One region of the Romboutsia sp. LXY-2 genome, then DNA from elsewhere that is predicted to be linked to it. Evidence: predicted binding sites of a transcription regulator. Region 1 holds the regulator's gene; the other holds the start of a gene.
What was found. The regulator HrcA, encoded in region 1, represses chaperone genes, less so after heat shock. The targets are predictions, from matches to a motif close to TTAGCACTCNNNNNNNNNGAGTGCTAA.

Region 2: the regulator HrcA is predicted to act here: its motif matches at 2,674-2,700, upstream of htpG (molecular chaperone HtpG).

Annotation. Positions count from the first base shown of each region.
Region 1 covers NZ_JBKFGI010000006.1:404,969-410,108, reverse strand. Annotated here, with positions in the region: gene ACI48P_RS13150 (APC family permease) at 1-91, shown strand, start outside; gene hemW (radical SAM family heme chaperone HemW) at 252-1,391, shown strand; gene hrcA (heat-inducible transcriptional repressor HrcA) at 1,493-2,512, shown strand; gene grpE (nucleotide exchange factor GrpE) at 2,531-3,115, shown strand; gene dnaK (molecular chaperone DnaK) at 3,177-5,015, shown strand.
Region 2 covers NZ_JBKFGI010000001.1:258,941-264,080, reverse strand. Annotated here, with positions in the region: gene ACI48P_RS01220 (cyclically-permuted mutarotase family protein) at 1-116, shown strand, start outside; gene ACI48P_RS01215 (SGNH/GDSL hydrolase family protein) at 243-881, shown strand; gene ACI48P_RS01210 (DUF4870 domain-containing protein) at 955-1,296, opposite strand; gene ACI48P_RS01205 (N-acetyltransferase family protein) at 1,477-2,010, opposite strand; gene ACI48P_RS01200 (hypothetical protein) at 2,086-2,511, opposite strand; gene htpG (molecular chaperone HtpG) at 2,756-4,639, shown strand; cyclic di-GMP riboswitch class I at 4,784-4,868, shown strand; gene ACI48P_RS01190 (M20/M25/M40 family metallo-hydrolase) at 5,139-5,140, shown strand, end outside.

The DNA of each region.
Region 1 (5,140 bases):
TCAACTTTTTACTGCTACAGCAATAGCATTAGGTGGTATAGTTGTAACTCTAATAGGTATACCAGTATATTCATATATGAGTAAAAAATAGATAAAAACTAATATAGGATATCTCACATAAATATAATTTGATGAGATATCCTATTTCTTTTAATCAAATACTATAGAAAGTTTATCTATAATAGGTTAATGTATTTATATAGTAAGAATATAGTGATTGATTTTTAATCAATAGAGGAAAGAGGGCTAATATGTTAGGATTATATGTACATATACCATTTTGTATAAGTAAATGTAAATACTGTGATTTTAATTCGTACAAAATGAACAAAATGTCTAAGGAAACTTATTTAAGTGATTTAAAGATAGAAATGTCTATGTATAAAAATGAATTAGAAAAAAATAATATTAAAGATGAAATTAGCAGTGTATTTTTGGGTGGAGGTACACCTAGTATATTAAGTGGCGAAGAATTAAAAGAGATATTTAAAAATATCTATGAAAATTTTAATATAAAAGAAGATGCAGAAATAACAATAGAATGTAATCCTGGTACCATTACAAAAGAAAAGCTATTAGCTATGAAAGAAATAGGAATAAATAGACTTAGTATAGGATTACAAGCAGTACAAAATCACCATCTAGAAAATATTGGTAGGATACATACGTATGAAGAGTTTGAAAAAAACTATAAAGAAGCTATTGAAGTCGGATTTGATAATATAAATATAGATCTTATGTATTGTTTACCAAATCAAAGTATTGATGATTGGAAGGAAACATTAGAAAAAATTATAACATTAAATCCATCACATATTTCGGCATATTCTCTTATATTAGAAGAGGGTACACAGCTATATGATATGTATGAAAAAAATGAGTTTGAGTTAATTGACGAAGATACAGATATTAATCTTTATAACCATACAATAGAATATCTAAAGGAGAAAGGTTATTATCAGTATGAAATTTCAAATTATGCAAAACCTAATAAAGAGTGTAAACATAATATTTTATATTGGAAGTGTGACTCATACATTGGATTAGGTCCTGGTGCTTCTGGGTATTTAAATAATGTAAGATATAACAATGTAGAGGGGTTAAGTGATTATCATGAGAAAATCATGAATAATGAAAAGCCAATAGACCATAAAGAAAATTTAAGTAATGAAGATAAGATACAAGAAAAAATATTTATGGGACTAAGAATGAACGAAGGTATAAAATATGAAGACTTTAAAAATCAATTTAATATTGATTTTAAAAATAAATATGAAAGTCAAATAGATAAATTAACACAAAGAAATTTAATAAAAGAAAGTAAAGATGGAATAAAGCTTACGCAAAAAGGCAGAGAAATCTCAAATAGTGTATTTGTAGAATTTATATAATATCTTAAAAGTGTTGACAAAATAAATTTATAGTGGTATATAATATATATAATCTTTTTAGCACTCGGAAAAAGTGAGTGCTAACAGCGAGGAGGTGCTATATGGAACTAAATGAAAGAAAACTTAATATCCTCAAAGCGATAGTTAAAGATTATATAGAAACAGCAGAAGCTGTAGGGTCTAGAACTATATCAAAAAAACATGATTTAGGGATTAGTGCTGCTACCATTAGAAATGAAATGGCTGACTTAGAAGAGTTAGGTTATCTTATTCAACCGCATACTTCAGCTGGTAGAGTACCTTCGGAAAAAGGCTATAAGTTATATGTAGATTTATTAATGGCTCAAAGTGAGTTAAGCTTACAAGAGAAGGTATTAATAGAGAAAGCCGTACAAGACAACGTAAATCATATAAAAGATTTAATTCATGAGACCTCTAAGCTATTATCTCAGCTTACTAACTATACTACTGTTGCTGTAACAAAAAGTATGACAAACCACAGTATAATTAAGCATATACAGTTAGTTTCAATGAATGATAATAATATATTGCTTATAGTAGTTACGGATAAGGGAGATATAAAAAATGCTAATTTAGCTACAAATGTTTATTTAGATCAATCTAAATTAAATTTAATCTCTGATAATCTTACTAAAAAACTTTCAGGGAAGACTATAACAGATTTAGATGATAGATTAATAGCATTTATTAAATATGAAATAAGTGAGTATTCTGCATTAATAGATGAGCTTGTAGATGCATTAAACTTTAATATGTCAGATGAAGACCTTGCAGTAACTTTAAATGGAGCTACTAATATATTCAGTTATCCTGAATTCAATGATGTAATAAAGGCCAGATCTTTCTTGAATATGCTTGAACAAAAAGAAACAGTGGCACAAATGATTAAATCAAAAGGAATTCAAAAAGATAATGTTAATATAATTATAGGTAGTGATAATGAATGTAATGTTGCTAAAGATTGTAGTATTGTAACAGCAACTTATAATATAGGCTCTGACATGATGGGACGGATAAGCTTTATAGGTCCTACAAGAATGGATTATGCCAAAATTTATGCAATAATCAACTACATGAGCTTATTGCTTAATAAAAAATAAACTGAGGGGTGTAGTATCTTGGAAGAAAAAAATATACATCAAGAAGAAATAAATGAAGAAAAAGATACTTCAATTAATGAGGAGCCAAAGGCTGAAGAAGTTAATGAAGAAGTAAATGAAGAAACTAGTAATGATGATAATGTTAGAGACATAAACTCAAAACTTGAAGAAAAAAAGCTACAAGATGAGTTAGATGAAGTTAACGAACAATATCAAAGATTACAGGCTGAATATGCAAACTATAGAAGAAGAACTCAACAAGAGAAAGAAACGATAGGATTATTTGCAAATGAAAAGATAGTAACTGACTTAGTGCCAGTTATAGATAGTATGGAAAGAGCTCTTGAAGCTTGTGAAGATAAAGAAAATAGCATGTATAAAGGTATAGACCTTGTACACAAGCAGTTATTAAGTACACTTACAAAATTTGGTGTTGAAGAAATAGAAGCTCAAGATCAAGATTTTGATCCAAATCTACATTTAGCAGTAATGCAAGAAAGTGTAGATGGAGTAGAACCAAACAAAGTAGTAATGGTTCTTCAAAAAGGATATAAGCTAGGAACTAAAATAGTAAGACCTACTATGGTAAAAGTTTCTTGCTAGTTAAAATAAATTAAAAAATAAAACTATTAAAATTAATATATAATTTTAGGAGGATTCAATCATGGGAAAAATAATAGGAATAGACTTAGGAACAACTAACTCTTGTGTTGCTGTTTTAGAAGGTGGAGAGCCACAAATAATAGCAAACAACGAAGGTATGAGAACAACTCCATCAGTTGTTGCATTCACTAAGGATGGAGAAAGAATAGTAGGAGAGCCAGCTAAAAGACAAGCTGTAACAAATGCAGATAGAACAATAATATCAATAAAAACTCACATGGGTACAGACCACAAAGTTGACATAGATGGTAAAGGATATACTCCACAAGAAATATCAGCTATAACATTACAAAAATTAAAGGCTGATGCTGAAAGTTACTTAGGTCAACCTGTAACAGAAGCTGTTATAACAGTTCCAGCTTACTTCACAGATGCTCAAAGACAAGCAACTAAAGATGCAGGTAGAATAGCAGGTCTTGATGTTAAGAGAATAATAAATGAGCCAACTGCAGCAGCACTTGCATACGGAATGGACAAATTAGATCAAGAAAAGAAAATATTAGTATTCGACTTAGGTGGAGGAACATTTGACGTATCTATACTTGAAATAGGAGATGGAACTTTTGAAGTTTTAGCTACTGCAGGTAACAATAGATTAGGTGGAGATGACTTCGACCAAATAGTAATAGATTACTTAGCTGATGAATTTAAAAAAGCTGAAGGTGTAGATTTAAGAAATGATAAGATGGCTCTTCAAAGATTAAAAGAAGCTGCTGAAAAGGCTAAGAAAGAATTATCTTCAACTATGTCTTCAAACATAAACTTACCTTTCATAACAGCTACAGCTGAAGGACCAAAGCACTTAAATATAGACTTATCAAGAGCTAAGTTTGAAGAATTAACAAGAGGTTTAGTAGAAAAAACTATGGAACCAACTAAGAGAGCATTACAAGATGCAGGGCTTTCTACAAGTGAAATAGATGATGTATTATTAGTAGGTGGATCTACAAGAATACCAGCAGTTCAAGAAGCTGTTAAGAAGTTTATAGGAAAAGAACCTCACAAAGGTATAAATCCAGATGAATGTGTTGCGGCTGGTGCTGCTATACAAGCAGGAGTTTTAGCTGGAGATGTTAAAGACTTATTATTACTTGATGTTACTCCATTATCTCTTGGTATAGAAACTTTAGGTAATGTATTCACTAAGATAATAGAAAGAAATACAACAATACCAACTAAGAAGTCTCAAGTATTCTCAACTGCTGCAGATAACCAAACTGCTGTTGACATACATGTTCTTCAAGGTGAAAGAAGTATGTCTTACGACAACACTACTTTAGGAAGATTCCAATTAACAGATATACCGCCAGCTCAAAGAGGAATACCTCAAATAGAAGTTACTTTTGATATAGATGCTAACGGTATAGTTCACGTTACTGCTAAAGATTTAGGAACTGGTAAAGAACAAAAAGTTACTATAACTTCAGGAACTAACTTAAGTGAAGAAGAAATAGAAAGAAAAGTAAAAGAAGCTGAAATGAATGCTGAAGCTGATAAGCAAAAGAAAGATAAAATAGAAGCATTAAACCAAGCTGAATCTACAATATATCAAACAGAAAAGACTTTAAATGAACTTGGAGATAAAGTAAGTGCTGATGATAAATCAAATATAGAAGCTGCTATAGCTGATTTAAAAGCTGTAAAAGATAGAGAAGATGCTACAGGCGAAGAAATAAGAAAAGCTATGGATGAAGTTATGAACAAATTCCAAAAGGTATCTGAGCAAATGTACCAACAAGCAGCAGCAGAACAAGCAGCAGCTGGTGAAGCTCAAAACGAAGGACCTAAGGATGATAATATAGTTGATGCTGATTTTACAGAAGTAAATGACGAAAAATAGGTTACACAAATAAATTGATTGTATATAATTAATATAAAGGAATAATAATGTTCCGATAAAGTAAAGTTCATTATTAATAATGTTCAATTGCTTAAATAAATAATAATAGCTTGTAGCTTTAATAT
Region 2 (5,140 bases), on a different contig from region 1:
ATGCACCTTGTGGAGCAGGATTAGTTACTGATGGAAGCAAGGTATATTCTATAAATGGTGAAATAAAGCCAGGAACGAGAACTAATAGAACATATGTAGGAACTATGTTTAATTAATGAATCAATAAACTAATAGATATATTAAATAATTATAGAAAACAAGTTATTATAAAGTGAAATAAGCTAAATAACAAATTTAGGTAAAAGTAATTTGTTACAAATTTAAAAGGTGGTAGGAAGACAATGAATATTTTATGCTTTGGAGACTCTAACACACATGGATATAATCCAGAAAATGGTGGTAGATATAATAGAAATGAGAGATGGACTGGTATTTTACAAAATCTTTTAGGGGAAGAACATTATGTTATAGAGGAAGGTTTAAGTGGAAGAACTACAGTTTTTAGAGATCCACTATTTGAAGGCTTAAGTGGACTTGATTATATAGTTCCGTGCCTTATGACTCATGAACCTCTTGATTTAATTATAATAATGCTTGGAACTAATGATACAAAAGATAGATTTGGGGCTAGTGCTCAGGCTATAACACTAGGATTAGAGAGATTAATAAAAAAGGTTAAATCTTGTGATATAGCTTTTAGAAATAACCAGCCAAAAATATTGGTAGTATCACCGCTACCAATAAGAGAAGAAATAAAAACAGTAGAGTGTTACCATACTATGGGTAAAGATTGTTCTAAGAAGTCTTATGAATTAATACCTCTTTATGAAAAGTCTGCAAAAACACTTGGATGTTATTATTTTAATCCATCGCCTTATGCGATATGCAGTGATTACGACTATATGCATCTTTCAAAAGAAGCTCATGAAACATTAGGAAAGAAGCTATATGAAGTTGTTACTGATATTATAAAGTATTAAACATAAACAGCCCTCGAAAATGGCTATCCTAAACAACAATAAGTTGTTATGGATAGCCATTTTTACTATAATACTATTTTATAAATCTAATTATAAAAGGATACTGATAATCTTCATTTAATCCGTATTTTATCATGCCTATTATTGTAAGAACTAAGTATGCAATGCTAACTATTGGGAGTAAAAATGCTCCAATAACAACAATTATTGAAAGACCTGCTAAAAATTCATAGATTATAAAAGAAATGTGAAAGTTTAGTAAGTTTCTTCCATTTCTATATATATAATTAGAGTCTTTTGATAGTTCTCTCCAAACAAAATAGCATACGATAAATCCAACTACATTAAATAATATTATTGCAGCTGCCATAATAAGCATTAATAGATGTTCTCTTTCTATAGCCTTTGAGTCCATTTTTGCTTGCCTCCATAATTTATATTTGTACACACTATATTATATTTGTATTTGTTTTAGTGGTGAATGATTACAAAAATATAAATTATATTAGAAAAATAGTAATCTCAAAACTGATAGTTTTTTTAGTTAATTTGAGCAACGGACGAAGTCGCTCAAGGGTCGCGAATTTTTTATTTATTATAAAACTAATCCCATAGTTACAATATCAAAATACTCTCCATCTATTAGAGTTTCGTTAACTAATATTCCTTCAGTAACAAAACCACATTTCTCATAAAGATGAATTGCTCTTGGATTATCTTTTCTTACAGATAAGCTGATTTTTGTTGTTATATTATTGTTTTTACACCAATCTATTAGATAGTCCATCATTATTTTTCCTAAACCAATATTACAATATTCTTTGGCTATTACTATTCCTAGAATTCCTACATGCTTTCCTTTTTTCTTTTGATTAGATGATATAGTCCCTATTCCTATTAATTTTGAATCAATTGTAGCTAATACCATTGTATTGTTGTCAGATTGATTAGCAGAGTTTATACTACTTACTTGTTGTTCTTCTGTTACTTGATATTCAGCTTCTCCAAATGAAAGATAAGTTGTTTCTTTGGCAACTTGTTGGTAAAATTCTATTACTTCTTTTGCATCAGATTCATTTGGAAGTCTTAGCGTTATTACTTTTCCATCTTTTGTTTCGTAGTTTATCATTTAATCTCAACCCCTTAATATTTTGATTATTTATATTATACAATTTTTAGTTAAATTTGGAAATTTAATACTCCTTTATTCTTTTGAAGAATGTAATATAGGGTCTTTAAGTAGGTCATAGGTCGTGTATTCACCTGAGAAAATTTGATCTAGGTAATCTATGATTATTGGATTTAGGGTTATATATAAGGTGTTAATTAGTATGTAAACACTTTCTATAGGAGCGAGTTTTATGTGAAATCCGTTGTCTACTAGACTTAGCTTTATTTTTCCTAAATTATTTATTGCTGATTTTGTTTGAGATTTTATATCTTCAAAATCTATTGTTGTGTTGTTTAAATTATTTAAAAGTTGATTTATATCTATTTCTAAGTCTGAAGATTGATTTTTATCAAGTTGTGATTTAAAGGCTTCATCAATTATATAGTAAAGAATTACTTTTTCTAAAAAAGGAAGCTTTGTAGGTGAATTTGCTATTATATTTGGTATATAAAATTTCATATTTATATTAATCTCCTGGTTAAAATTTATTTGATATTTTAGGTTCTAATGTATAGATTATAAAAAATATAATAAATAATTACAAGGTTTGGCCTTATTAATACTTAAGATATATAAATGGAGTATATAGAAAAAAGACTTATATATTAAAAAAAATAATTATTAGCACTCTATACTTGACACTGCTAACAAAATTATTATAATAATAAATATAAGGGAAAAAAGAAACACAGGAGGAGATATTATGTTAAATCAAAAAGGTAGTATATCAATACATACGGAGAATATTTTTCCAATAATAAAGAAATGGTTATACTCTGATAAGGATATCTTCATCAGAGAGCTAATAAGTAATGGGTGTGATGCTGTTAATAAACACAAAAAACTTATTGCACTTGGAGAAATACAGGGGCAAGGAAATCAAGATTATAAAGTGACTGTAAAAATAGATAAAGAAAATGGTACGCTTATATTTGAAGATAATGGTATAGGTATGAGCGCTGATGAAGTTAATAAATATATAAATCAAGTTGCATTTTCTGGTGCAGAAGATTTCTTCAATAAATACAAGGATAAGATGAATGAAGAAAATGATATAATAGGTCACTTTGGATTAGGATTCTATTCTTCTTTCATGGTATCTAAAAAAGTTCAAATAGATACTTTATCTTATAAAGAAGATTCTAAACCTGTAAGATGGGTAAGTGAAGGTGGACTAGAATATGAAATAAGTGAAAGTGACACTAGAGACACTAGAGGTACTACAATTACTTTATACTTAGAAGATGATAGCAAGGAATTTTTAGAAGAATATACAGTAAGAAGTATAGTAGATAAGTATTGTTCATTCTTACCTGTAGATATATATTTAGAAACAATTAAAGAAAAATCAGATGAAGTTAAGGATGAAAACAAAGAGGAAGTAGTAGAACCAAAACCAATAAACGATACACATCCATTATGGTTAAAATCACCTAAGGATTGTACTGATGAAGAATACAAAGAGTTTTATAGAAAAGTATTTAGAACTTTTGACGAGCCATTATTCTGGATACATCTAAATGTTGATTATCCATTTAACTTAAAAGGTATATTATACTTCCCTAAATTAAAGAACGAGTTTGAACTTATAGAAGGTAAGGTTAAGCTATACAACAACCAAGTATTTGTTGCTGATAATATAAAAGAAGTAATACCTGAGTTTTTATTACTATTAAAAGGTGTAATAGATTGTCCAGACTTACCTCTAAATGTATCTAGAAGTTTCTTACAAAATGATAAAGATGTAAGTAAAATATCTAAGCATATTGTTAAGAAAGTTGCTGACAAACTTAAATCATTACACAAAAATGAAAAAGAAAATTACGAAAAATTCTGGGATGATATACAAGTATTTATCAAGTTTGGGTGCTTAAAAGATGAAGGATTCTATGATAAGGTAAAAGATAGTATATTATTTAAAACTATAAACTCTGAGTATGTAACGTTAAATGAATACTTAGAAAAAGCTAAAGAAAAACATGAAAATAAAGTATTCTATGTAAGTAATGAACAGCAGCAAGCTCAATATATAAAATTATTTAAGGATTATGAATTAGATGCTGTAATACTTGATTCTACAATAGATAATCACTTTATTTCATTTGCAGAATATAAAAATCAAGGTGTTAGTTTCAATAGAATAGATGCAGATTTATCTGATATTCTAAAAAATGGTGAAGAAGCTAGCAGTGAAACAAAAGAAACTATAGAAAACTTATTTAAGGATGCTGTAGGAGAAAGAATAAAAACTTATACAGTAGAAAGCTTAAAGAGTGAAGATACACCAGCTATAATACTAGTTTCAGAACACTCTAGAAGAATGGCTGAGATGAAGTCTCAATTTGCTGGTATGGATTTTGGCATGTCTTTTGAAGAAGAAAAGACATTAGTTATAAATAACAACAGTCCAATTGTTAAGAAGATTGTTGAGCTAAAAGATGATGAAAGTAAGAAAGAGCAGGTAGAGTTAATTTGTAATCAAATAGTTGATGTAGCATTACTTTCTAATAAAGAATTAGACTCTAAAGAGTTAGATGAATTTATAAAGAGAAATAACAAACTTATGAATATGATAATATCATTATAGTTTATAAAAAACCCCTCTAGTCATTTTTTGCGACGGAGGGGTTTTTATTATGATTATAAAATATAAAATAAAAATTTTCAGAAAATTTAAAAATGTAGTTGAAATATTATAAAACTTCGTATACTATTTAAATTAATAAAAACCTGATATAATTGGCAAACTTAGAGAAATCTGAGGACGCAAAGCTAAAGGGGCTAAGTATATTTATATAAGCCAGCCAGTTGCACTATAAACTTGAGTATTTTTGTGAAAATATTTAAGTTTATTTATAACGCAACTACCTTTAAAAATAAAAGGTAGTTTTTTTATTATCTAAGAAATATATACTACAAGTCCGCCAAATACGTTATAAATAGTTAAATTACAGTGCCACATTATGTATGGTTTTATAACTAATAATGGAGGTGATTAAATAAAAAATTATTTAGCAATTACTGATATCTTATGGAAAGAGATTTAATTAGGTTGAAAATTTTAAAGAGTAATCAGGGGGATGAGTAT